3 regions of the Streptomyces sp. NPDC127119 genome follow, and region 3 is predicted to be linked to each of the others. Evidence: riboswitches for the same ligand, from Rfam matches in the RefSeq annotation. Region 3 holds a riboswitch; each other region holds the start of a gene.
The links. A riboswitch is a leader RNA that binds a small molecule or an ion and turns the genes downstream of it on or off. The one in region 3 is predicted to bind cobalamin.
Positions count from the first base shown of each region.

Region 1: another riboswitch for cobalamin. It lies ahead of ACFVH5_RS13225 (energy-coupling factor ABC transporter permease); the one in region 3 lies ahead of metE (5-methyltetrahydropteroyltriglutamate--homocysteine S-methyltransferase).
Region 2: another riboswitch for cobalamin. It lies ahead of ACFVH5_RS25835 (ABC transporter substrate-binding protein); the one in region 3 lies ahead of metE (5-methyltetrahydropteroyltriglutamate--homocysteine S-methyltransferase).

Region 1 is NZ_JBHXTO010000022.1:48,686-52,489, forward strand. Features, by position in the region: gene cbiQ (cobalt ECF transporter T component CbiQ) at 1-478, opposite strand, end outside; gene ACFVH5_RS13220 (energy-coupling factor ABC transporter substrate-binding protein) at 485-886, opposite strand; gene ACFVH5_RS13225 (energy-coupling factor ABC transporter permease) at 883-1,632, opposite strand; cobalamin riboswitch at 1,662-1,844, opposite strand; gene ACFVH5_RS13230 (tetratricopeptide repeat protein) at 1,939-2,673, opposite strand; gene ACFVH5_RS13235 (nuclear transport factor 2 family protein) at 2,905-3,645, shown strand.
Region 2 is NZ_JBHXTO010000068.1:22,174-25,977, forward strand. Features, by position in the region: gene ACFVH5_RS25830 (TIGR03767 family metallophosphoesterase) at 213-2,060, opposite strand; cobalamin riboswitch at 2,326-2,513, shown strand; gene ACFVH5_RS25835 (ABC transporter substrate-binding protein) at 2,580-3,611, shown strand; gene ACFVH5_RS25840 (FecCD family ABC transporter permease) at 3,620-3,804, shown strand, end outside.
Region 3 is NZ_JBHXTO010000148.1:9,289-13,092, reverse strand. Features, by position in the region: gene ACFVH5_RS37340 (maleylpyruvate isomerase N-terminal domain-containing protein) at 50-703, shown strand; gene ACFVH5_RS37335 (SDR family NAD(P)-dependent oxidoreductase) at 864-1,643, shown strand; cobalamin riboswitch at 1,674-1,892, shown strand; gene metE (5-methyltetrahydropteroyltriglutamate--homocysteine S-methyltransferase) at 2,057-3,804, shown strand, end outside.

The DNA of each region.
Region 1 (3,804 bases), on a different contig from region 3:
GCACCGAGTCGAGGAGCAGGAAGCTCATCCGGTACGTCACCAGGGCCACGTCGACGACCGGCGCGGGCACCCCGGCGTTGACCAGCCGTGGCAGCAGGTCGGACAGGGGAGTGGTGAACGCGAACAGGAGCACGCCGAGGGAGGCGGCCGAGGTACGCAGCAGGAGTTCCCCGGCGCGTACCGGACCACCCTCCGCCAGGGTCACGAACCCGTCCGGGCCGCCGACCTGGAGCAGCAGGGGCAGCGCACCGGTCACGCAGAAGCCCAGCGGCACCCGGTAGGCGCGCCAGAGCCGCCGGGCGGGTACCGCGGCCGGGCCCAGCAGCACAGTGAGGGCGGTCACCAGGACCAGGGCGGCGCCCGGCCAGGGCGGGAGGGAGATCGCGAGGACGGTCAGGCCGAGACCGAGCACGGCCTTGTCCACGGGATGGCGGCGGCGCCAGCGACTGCTGTGCGCCGCCGCGTCGATCGGCAGCACGAAGGTTCAGGCCCGTTCGGTCGGTCGGCTCGGCCCGGCCGCGGACGCACCGGCAGCGTCGGACGCCTTGTCCGTCGGTCCCTGGTCGTCCTCCCGCTGTGCCAGGACCCGCAGTTCGCCCTGGCGCCTGCCCCGGCGCAGGCCGAAGTAGTAGGCGAGGACGCCCGCGCCGAGGGCGGCCTGGAGGGCGAACAGCGCCGACTCGATCTCACCGGAGGGCGGCTCGTACAGGGGTGAGAACCACGGCTCGTAGTCCGGCTCGATCTCGGTGATCGCGGTCTCCGCCTCCGCGTCGGCGCCCGTGAACGGCTCCTTCTTGTGGTCGCCCATGCCGAAGACCAGCGGCAGGACGGCGAGCGCGGCCACCACGAGCAGCAGCAGGGCGTTGATCTTCGCGTTACGGCTCATCGGGCCACCGTCCCGGTCGTCTCGGGCGTCTCGTCGGTCTCGTGAGTCTCGTTCGGGCCGGACTTCCCGGTCCGGGTCCGCCTGCCGGTCAGGAACACACCGAGCCGGGTCAGTTCGCCCTTGCTCGACTGCACCAGCAGCCGCATCACGAGCACGGTGAGCAGGCCCTCGCTGACCGCGAGCGGGATCTGGGTGACGGCGAAGATCGAGCCGAACTTGCCGAGCGCGCCCAGGAATCCACTGCTCGGGTCGGGGAACGCGAGCGCCAGCTGCACGCTGGTGACGCAGTAGGTGGACAGGTCGGCGACGAACGCGGCGAAGAACACCGCGACCATCAGCGGCGCGTCGAACCGCCGGAACAGCCGGTACACCGCGTAGCCGGCCCACGGGCCGACGATCGCCATCGAGAAGACGTTGGCGCCCAGCGTGGTCAGTCCGCCGTGCGCGAGCAGCAGCGCCTGGAAGAGCAGGGTGATGGTGCCCAGGACCGCCATGATCGGTGGCCGGAACAGGATGGCGCCGAGGCCGGTGCCGGTGGGATGCGAACAGCTGCCGGTCACCGACGGCAGTTTCAGTGCGGAGAGAACGAAGGTGAAGGCCCCCGACGCGCCGATGAGGAGCGTGCTCTCGGGATGTTCTCTGACCTCACGGGTGAGCGACCGGACTCCGTGGACGACGAACGGCGCCGACGCGACGCCCCAGGCGACCGCGTGCGCCGGAGGAAGGAAACCCTCGGCTATGTGCATGGCTCAGCAGACCCTCTCCAGCACCTCGTGGATGGTTGACGTGCCTTGGCCGGTCTCCTGGCTTACGGGTAACACCACCCGTGCTCCGCCTTCCCGGGTCCGAGGACCCAGTGGCTGCCCGTGAGGGCCGGAGCCGGACTTCCCGATCACAGTGGCGAGGGCCGCACCGGCATCACACCGATTTCCCGAGCACCAAGGCGTCGTGACAGTAGTGCGCGTACAGGGGTGGTGACAAGCGGCCCTCGGGGGGCGTGAGAGTGGTCACGCGGCGCGCGCCGGTCCTCCCGGTGGGAACGGAGCGCCTGTTCAGCCGCCCTGCACATGGGCCAGGAGTTCCCGCAGCCGCCGGGTCGCGGGGTGGCCGGGGCCGAGGCCGCGCTCGCTGTCGGCCAGGGCTCGCGTGAACAGCTCGGCACTGCGCGCGGGGTTTCCCACCACGTGGTGGACATGGGCGAGTTCGCAGCGGGAGAGCAGGGTGTCGGGGTGGTCGGCGCCCAGGACGCGTTCACGGTCGGCGAGCGTGCGCTCGTGGAGCGGGACGGCGAGCACGGGGTTCCCCGTCAGCACGTGGGCGCGGGCGAGATTGTCCCGGCACTGCAGGGTGAGCAGGTCGGTGGGTCCCAGGACGCGCTCGCGGGCCGCCAGCGCGCTCTCGTAGAGCGGGACGGCACGGTCCGGGGCGCCCTCCGCCTCGTACGCGCCCGCGAGGTTGTTCCGGCAGGTCAGCGTATGGGGATCGGCGGCGCCCAGGACGCGCTCGCTGTCGGCCAGGTTCCGCTCGGACAGTGAGACTGCCTGCTTGAGGTGTCCTGCCTGCAGACAGGCGCCCGCGAGGTTGTTGCGGGAGCGCAGGGTGTCCGGATGGTCGGGCCCGAGGTCCTGTTCGTGCTCGGCCACCTGACGCTCGACGAAGGCCACCAGGTCGTCCCCGGCCAGGTCAGGGGTGTCCGCGGACCGTCCGCTGTCCGGCCGGGGCATCGGGAGTCCGGCGAAGGACCGTTCCTCCGAGGCCTGTCGCAGTTCCTCGCGCAGCGACCGCATGGTCCCGGCGCACCCCGTGCACGACTGTCCCGCCATCCTGACGACCCCTCTTCCGCCACCTGTTCCCAGCGTACGTACGGCAGGTGTCCCGCGGGCTCCCGGAACAGGCCACACCGCTGCCGGGTGCCGCCTTCTGCGGCGCCGGTCCACAAGAGATGCTGCGGGGGTGTCGATTCGGCTCACCCCGGTTCGTCGGGGAGGTACAGGGTCTCAGGAACACCGGGAGGAACCATGAAGTACATGCTGCTGGTCTGTGGGGACGACACCGCCGACGCCTCGGGGATGGCCCCCGTCGAACCATGGGTGGAGGAGCTGAGCGTGCGCCGCGGTGTACGGCTGCACGGCCACCGGCTGCGGCCCCCGGCCGACGCGGTGACCGTGCGCGTCCGCGAGGGCGAAGTGCTGCGCACCGACGGTCCGTTCGCGGAGACGAAGGAGTACGTCGCCGGGTACGACATCCTTGAGTGCGACAGCCTGGAGGAGGCAGTGGAGGCCGCTTCGAAGCACCCGGTGGCGGCCCTCGGGGCCATGGAGGTGCGCGCGTTCTGGGACGACGAGGACGCCGAGGGGGAGATCCGCCGGCTCGACGCGGAACTGACGGCCGCCGGGCGGGAGCGGGACTTCGACCGGGCGATGGCCTGTTACGCACCGGACGTGGAGGTGTTCCACCCGGTGAGCGGTCTGGAGCAGCGCGGGGTCGAGGCGCTCCGCAAGGCCGAGGAGGTGTGGTTCTCGACGCTGTCCGGGCCGGTCGAGCGCGAGGTGCTCGAATTCCGCGTGCGGGTCGACGAGAGCATCGCCTTCAGCCACGCGCTCGTACGGATGCGCGCCACGCTGGCCGGCGGCCACGCGCTGGACACCACGGCACGGGTGACCACCGGCTACCGGCTGACGGGCGACCGCTGGCTGATCGTCCATCAGCACACGTCCGTGCCCTTCGACGCCGGGGTCCCCGCAGCCGCCGGGTCCTGACACGTCCTGGAGGGGGCCTCCCCGCAGGCCCCCTCCGGCACAGCCGTTACGCGGCCGAGCATGCGCCAAGTCTTGACGTGCCCCTGGCAAGGTGACTCTATGGGAGCGCTCCCACTTTCCCGCAACCCAAGTTTCTTGGCGCTCACTCCCTGGAGTCGC
Region 2 (3,804 bases), on a different contig from region 3:
GGGTCGCCTCCTGGGGGTTGGGGTGTGACTGCCTGCGGCGGACAACGTCTGGCGCGGGCCCGGGATTCCCCGCGGTGGGGGGTGGGGCTGCGGGGTTCGTGGCGGGTGCGGCCCGGTGGGGGCCGTTCGCGCAGTTCCCCGCGCCCCTGAAAAGCAGGCGGTTCGCCGTGCCCCGGGAGAGCCGGCAGTCCCCGCGAGCCCGAAGCTGAAAGCTACAGGTCGGTGGTCAGTAGTAGCTCCACGTTTTGGTCCTGGGGTGTGCCCGCCCACGTGGTCTCTGTCAGGTTCGGGGCGTTGTAGGCCAGTTCGCGGTACAGGGACGCCAGGCCCACCGCTGACAGGTCGGTGAAGTCGGGGGCCGTGCGGTGCGGGGCCGCGGATTCGACGAGTGTGGTGAACAGCGACAGCGTGCCGTCCCCGTTGTCGGTCAGTTCGATCAGCCGGGCGTGGTGCGGATAGTCCAGGTGGGAGGCCGTGTTGACCTCCCAGAAGGAGCGGGCCGGGGTCGGGTGGGGATGCGCCGTGATCCGGTTGACGTGGCTGTGGCCGTTGATCCACGCCACCACGTTCGGGAATCTGCCGAGCAGCGCCAGGACCTCCGCGCCGTCGTGCCGCGGTTCCTCGGAGCGGGCCGCGTCGGGGCGGCGGGTCATGCTCGGGCTGTGGTGATGGCTGAAGACCAGCACCTGGGCGTCGTCGGCCCGGGAGTTGCGTACGAGGCGGCCGTCGGCGTCGTACGACCGGGAACTGTGCGCGGCGAGCGTCCGTTCCAGCCAGCGCAGTTGACCGGTGCCCAGCGAGCCCTCGTAGTGGCCGCTGCGGTACGTCGTGTCGATGCTGACGCCGATGACGTTCTCGGCGATCCGGAAGGAGTAGTACATCCGGTCGCCGTCCAGGCTGTCCTGGGTGTAGCCGTGGCCGACCGGTCCCGCCCCTGCCCGCCCGGGGTCGAGGTGTGCGGCCAGATACTCGTGCGGGGTGCACAGCCGGCGCCGCTCGTCGGCCGTCACGGGCCGTGCCGAGCGGGCGTGCCGTCGCAGGATCGCTTCGAGCACCTCGCTCTTGGGGTCGTCGCCGGTCCGCAGGGCCTTCGCGTAGGCGGCCGTGTCCGTGTCCGGGACCGACAGCAGCTTCCGGGAGCCCGTCGCGAAGTCGCCGAGCGCGGGTGACAGGCAGCCGCCGGGCAGATCGTCGTGGTTGCCCACCGTCGAGTACCAGGGGATGCCGAGCCCCGGGCTGGTCACCGGCCGCCGCGCGGCCGTGAGGAACCCGGGGACGGCGGGCAGCCCGCGCCGCTTGTCCAGGTCGCGCAGGCCCGGGTCGTCCGGGTGCCAGTAGAGGGGGAGCCCCGAGTTCTGGACGCCTTCGTACGCCGACGGGTCGCCGGAGTCGGGAGTGATCCGGCCGCCGCTCATCAGCGTGAGGAACCAGTCGAGTTCGAGCGCGGAGTTGTTGTCGATGTTGTCGCCGGTCGTCATCACGAACGCGGGCGGCAGACCGGTGTGCGGGCCCTCGGCGAGCGCGTTCACCTGCTCCACGAGCGCGACGGCCCCCGCCACGGTCAGCGCCTCCTGAGGACGCCAGGCCGCGGCCCCGCCCGAGCGCAGGAACTCCGTGCGCAGCGGGTTCTGCACATCGGTCAGGTGCAGGTCGGTGAACTGGACGAAGCACGCGAGCGGGGTCCGCCGGTCCGGGCGGCCGGTGGCGGCGGGGGCGAGTTCCTCCCGTACGACCAGGGGCAGGCCCGGACCCGTGACGAGTCGGCGGTAGGTGCCGGAGTGCGGGCTTCCGCTCAGCCGGGCGGTCATGTCCAGGGTGGTGGCCGCGTACGGCGCCGGCCGCCGGGTGGCACGGGCCGGCCGCTGGGCCACCTGTTCGGCTGCGGGAACCGCGGAGGGGCCGGGGCGCTGCGGGGGGACGAGGGTCGCCGCTCCCGCTGCCGCCGTCGCCCCCGCCGCCATCGCGAGGGTGCCGGAGACGAGCAGGAAGCGACGGCGGTCGATGGCCGTCGCGGCTTCCCCATCGGCCGGGTCCCTCCCGGACGGATCCCGTCCGGCCATGTCCTTTCCGGCGGTCCCGGTGATTCCGGAGGTTCCGGTCCTGGGCTGGTCCTGCGGCATGGGTCGGTCCTCCGGTGCCTCCGAGCGGCGCGCTGAACGGAACCACTCATTCAGGCCGCGGGGGCACGGGCGTGGCGCCACCGTGAACACCGCCGGAACAGGAGAAACGTACGAAACGGGCGGCGGAGACCGGCATTCACGTCGAGCCCCCGCCACGTCACGACCGAGCCCCCGCCGCACTGCCGCACGGCCGTGAAAGCCGCCGTGATAGCTTGCGAAAGCCAGTCGAACCCATGTACGTGGGTCAGGGAATCCGGTGGAAATCCGGAGCTGACGCGCAGCGGTGAGGGTGACGGGCGGGGCATCGGCCACTGGACCGGATCGACGGTCCGGGAAGGCGCCTCGTCCGGGTGAACCCGAGTCCGAAGACCTGCTGGCGGCCTCCGCGGTCCCGAGACGGCGGGGGAGCACCGTACGACCGGGCTCCGCGTTCGAGCCCTCGACGTCTGAGGAACTTCCGTGCCCATCGCACGCCCCACCCGCCCTGCCGCCCTGCTCGTTTCCGGGGTCGTTCTGCTGACCGCGTGCGGTGGTGCCGACTCGTCCGGCTCAGCCGGCAAGGACTCCGCGGCAGCCGTCACCCTGGAGAACTGCGGTCACACCGTCCGCGTGGAGTCCCCGCCGCGCAAGGCCGTCTCCCTCAACCAGGGCACCACCGAGATCATGTTCTCGCTGGGCCTCGCCGACCGGATGGCCGGCAGCGCCACCTGGACCGACCCGGTGATGAAGGGCCTGGAGAAGGCCGACGCGCAGGTGAAGCGGATCGCCGACAACAACCCGTCGTTCGAACGGGTCCTGGACGCCGACCCCGACTTCGTCGCCGCCTCGTTCGTGTCCACGCTCGGCAAGGGAGGCGTCGCCACCCGCGAGCAGTTCGAGAAGCTCGGCGTACCCGCGTACGTCTCGCCCTCCGACTGCGCGGGCAAGGACAACACCGGGGACGGCGACGGCGCCCGCAAGAAGCCCCTCGGCATCGACGCCATCTACGGGGAGATACGCGACCTGGCCGAGGTGTTCGGTGTGGAGGAGCGGGGCGACAAGCTGGTCGCCGAGCTCCGGCAGCGCATGAAGAAGGCCACCGCGGGCATCGACGCCTCCGACGTCTCCCTCCTGTACTGGTTCGCCAACTCCGAGTCGCCCTACATGGCCGGCTGCTGCGGCGCCCCCGGCATCATCACCCGGGCGTTCGACGCGAAGAACGTCTTCGACGACACCCACGAGGAATGGCCCCAGATCAACTGGGAGACGGTCGCCGACCGCGACCCCGACGTCCTCGTCATCGGCGATCTGACCCGCAAGTCGCAGACCGCCGAGTCCGCGAAGAAGAAGATCGAGTTCCTGGAGTCCGACCCGGTCACCAAGAACATGACCGCCGTGAAGAAGAAGCGGTACGTCCTGCTCAGCGGGCAGGCCATGAACCCGACCATCCGTACCGTCGAGGGCGTCGAACAAGTGGCCGCCGCCCTGCGGGAGTTCGGGCTCACGGGGTGACTCGCCGGATGGCACGGCCGCGTGTGGGACTGCTCTGCGCGGCTGGTGTGGCACTGCTCGTCGCCTCCGTCGCCGTCGCGATCACCATCGGCCCGGCGGACATCCGCGTCGCCGACGTCTGGTCCGTGGTCGCCTCCCATCTGGGCTGGGGGAGTACGGAGCTGAGCCCCATCCGGGACGGCATCGTCTGGCA
Region 3 (3,804 bases):
CGCCCGTATGCGCTTGTCCGCCGCCGTGGTCCGGCATTACCGTGCCGCGGTGAAGCTCTTCTCGCTCGCCTGGACCGCGTTGCGCACAGCGGTCGCCGAGGTCCCGGACGAGGACTTCGAGCAGCCGTCGGGCTGCACGGGGTGGCTCGTACGGGATCTGGTGTGCCACCTGGTCATCGACGCCCAGGACATCCTGATCACCCTGGCCACCCCCGCCGACACCGGACCGACCGTGGACGCGGTCACCTACTGGCAGCTCGGCGGGACCCCGGCCGGCGAGGATCCGCTGGACGCGCTGATCCCCCGGCTGGCCGCCGCGTACGGGGAGCCGGAGCTGCTGAAGTTCCACTTCGACGACGTCGGTTCCGCCGCGGGCCGCGCCGCCGGACTCGCCGATCCCACGGCCCGCGTCGGCACCCGCGACGAGGTGCTGACCGTCGGCGACTACCTGTCCGTGTACGTCCTCGAAGCGACCCTGCACCACCTCGACCTGATCTCCCGGCTGACCTCGACCGCCCAGCCGCCCGCCGAGACCCTGGCGGCGGCCCGCGCGTCGCTGGAGCAGATCGCCGGGACCCCGTTCCCGGCCTCGTTCTCCGACAAGGCCGCGCTGCTGATCGGCACCGGACGGCGGACGCCGACCGATGCGGAGAAGACCGCGCTGGGCACCCTCGCAGGGCGGCTGCCGCTCGTACTGGGCTGAGCCGGCACCCGCGGCGGGTACGAGGTCGGCCGGCCGATCGACAGCCCCGCCGTGCCAGTCTCGCGACCTGGGGCCAGGCTCCTGACCTGGACCGTTCACCGCACGACCGCATCGCACCCCCGCCGGTGCGCTCCCGGCGCCGCCCTTCTAGGGTGCCGCCATGGACTCGCAGCACTACCTCTCAGAACTGTTCTCCCTGGACGGCCGGGTCGCCCTGGTGACCGGCGGCAGCTCCGGCATCGGGCGGGGCATGGCGGAAGCGCTGGCCCGCGCCGGTGCGAGCGTCGTCGTCGTGGCCCGCAAGGAAGCGGAACTGCGGGCGACGGTCGAGGAGTTGGCTGCGCTCGGCTGCCGTGCGGCCTGGGTCGGCGCGGATCTCGGTACGCGTGAAGGCGTGCGCGAGGCCGCCGAGCGGGCGGTCGAGGCCTTCGGTGAACCCGACATCCTCGTCAACTGCGCCGGGGTCAACCTCCGGCCGCCGATGAGCGAGCTCAGCGACGAGGTCTGGGACACCACCATGGCCCTGAACCTGGACGCGCCCTTCCTGCTGGGCCGGCGTTTCGGCCCGGCCATGGCCGAGCGGGGCTTCGGGCGGATCATCCACATCACCTCGCAGCAGGCGCACCGCGCCTTCGTCCAGAGCGGCGCCTACGGCGTCGCCAAGGGGGCGCTGGAGTCACTGGCCCGCTCGCAGGCGGAGGCCTGGTCGCCGTACGGGGTCACCGTCAACACGCTGGTGCCGGGCTTCGTGATGACACCGCTGAACCGGCGGCTGTCGTCCGACCCGGAGAAGGTGGCGGCCCTGGCGGCGCGCACGATGGTCGGACGCAACGGCCTCGCGGAGGACTTCGCGGGCGCGGCGGTCTTCCTGGCGAGCGCCGCCTCCGCGTACGTCACCGGGCAGTCGGTCTTCGTCGACGGCGGCTTCTCCGTGCACTGAAAAGTTTTCCACGACCGGGGTGTGCCCCGTAGGGTGGCCGGTGCAGCTGGTTCGCCCCGTCCGCCAGACGGGTGCGTCGCAAGAGGGAACCCGGTGGGAATCCGGGACTGCCCCGCAGCGGTGAGTGGGAACGACCGCCGTCACACGCACTGGGCCCGGCCGGGTCTGGGAAGCGACGGCCAGTAGGTGTCCTCCGCAGGGAGGACGTGCCCGCGAGTCCGAAGACCTGCCAACTGCCCGTGCGCGAACCATTCGTGCGCGGAGATCCCGGTGACCTCGTGGGCGGGTCGGCGTACTTGATCCGGCGGACGACCGCGCTCTGCGCGCGGCTCGGTTTCCGCCCGGTCCGTCACCCCTTCGCGCTCGCGTCCCGTCCCGGGATCCCAGGGAGATATCTCGCGAAGGAGATTTCCGTGACAGCGCAGTCCGCAGCCGCGGCGGCACGGGCCACCGTGTACGGCTACCCCCGCCAGGGACAGAACCGGGAACTGAAGAAGGCCGTCGAGGGCTACTGGAAGGGCCGGGTCGACGCCGAAGCCCTCCGGGCCACCGCCGCCGAGCTGCGCCGGGCCAACTGGCGGCAGCTGGCCGAGGCCGGCGTCCACGAGGTTCCCACCGGTGACTTCTCGTACTACGACCACGTCCTGGACGCCGGTGTCATGGTCGGCGCGATCCCCGCACGCCACCGCGCCGCCGTCGAGGCCGACGCGCTCGACGGCTACTTCGCCATGGCGCGCGGCACCCAGGACGTGGCGCCGCTGGAGATGACCAAGTGGTTCGACACCAACTACCACTATCTGGTGCCCGAGTTGGGTCCGGACACCGTCTTCACGGCCGACTCGAGCAAGCAGGTCGCGGAGCTGAAGGAAGCCCTGGCGCTCGGGCTCACCGCACGTCCCGTCCTCGTCGGACCCGTCACCTACCTCCTGCTCGCCAAGCCCGCCCCGGGTGTCGCCGCCGACTTCGACCCGCTCACCCTCATCGACCGGCTGCTGCCCGTGTACGCCGAGATCGTCGCCGATCTTCGCGCCGCGGGGGCGGAGTGGGTCCAGCTCGACGAGCCCGCCCTGGTGCAGGACCGCACACCCGCCGAGCTGAACACGGCCACCCGCGTCTACCGTGACCTCGGCGCCCTGACCGACCGCCCGAAGCTGCTGGTCGCGTCCTACTTCGCCCGGCTCGGCGACGCCCTGCCGGTGCTGGCCAAGGCCCCGGTGGAAGGTCTCGCGCTGGACTTCACCGAGTCGGCCGCCGCCAACCTGGACGCGCTCGCCGCCGTGGGCGGACTGCCCGGCAAGCGTCTGATCGCCGGAGTGGTCAACGGCCGCAACATCTGGGTCAACGACCTGGAAAAGTCCCTCGGCACGCTCGGCACCCTGCTCGGGCTGGCCGACCGGGTCGACGTGGCCGCCTCCTGCTCCCTCCTCCACGTCCCCCTCGACGCCTCCGCGGAACGCGACATCGAGCCGCAGATCCGCCGCTGGCTCGCCTTCGCCCGGCAGAAGACCGCGGAGATCGTCACTCTCGCCAAGGGCCTCGCGGGCGGCACCGGCGCGATCGCCGCCGAACTCGCCGCCAACCGGGCCGACCTGGCCTCCCGCGCCGGGTCCGCGATCACCCGCGACCCCGCCGTACGGGCCCGGGCCGCCGCCGTCACGGACGCCGACGCCCGCCGCTCCCTGCCGTACGCCGAGCGGGCCGCGGCCCAGCGCGCCCGCCTCGGCCTGCCGCTGCTGCCGACCACCACCATCGGCTCGTTCCCCCAGACCACGGAACTGCGCACGGCACGGGCCGACCTGCGCGCCGGGCGGATCGACAGCGCCGGGTACGAGGAGCGCATCCGGGCCGAGATCGGCGAGGTGATCTCGTTCCAGGAGAAGACCGGCCTCGATGTGCTCGTGCACGGCGAACCCGAACGCAACGACATGGTCCAGTACTTCGCCGAACAGCTCACCGGATACCTCGCCACCCAGCACGGCTGGGTCCAGTCCTACGGCACGCGGTACGTCCGCCCGCCGATCCTCGCCGGAGACATCTCCCGCCCCGAACCCATGACGGTGCGCTGGACGACGTACGCCCAGTCGCTCACCGCCAAGCCGGTCAAGGGCATGCTGACCGGGCCCGTCACCATGCTCGCCTGGTCCTTCGTCCGCGACGACCA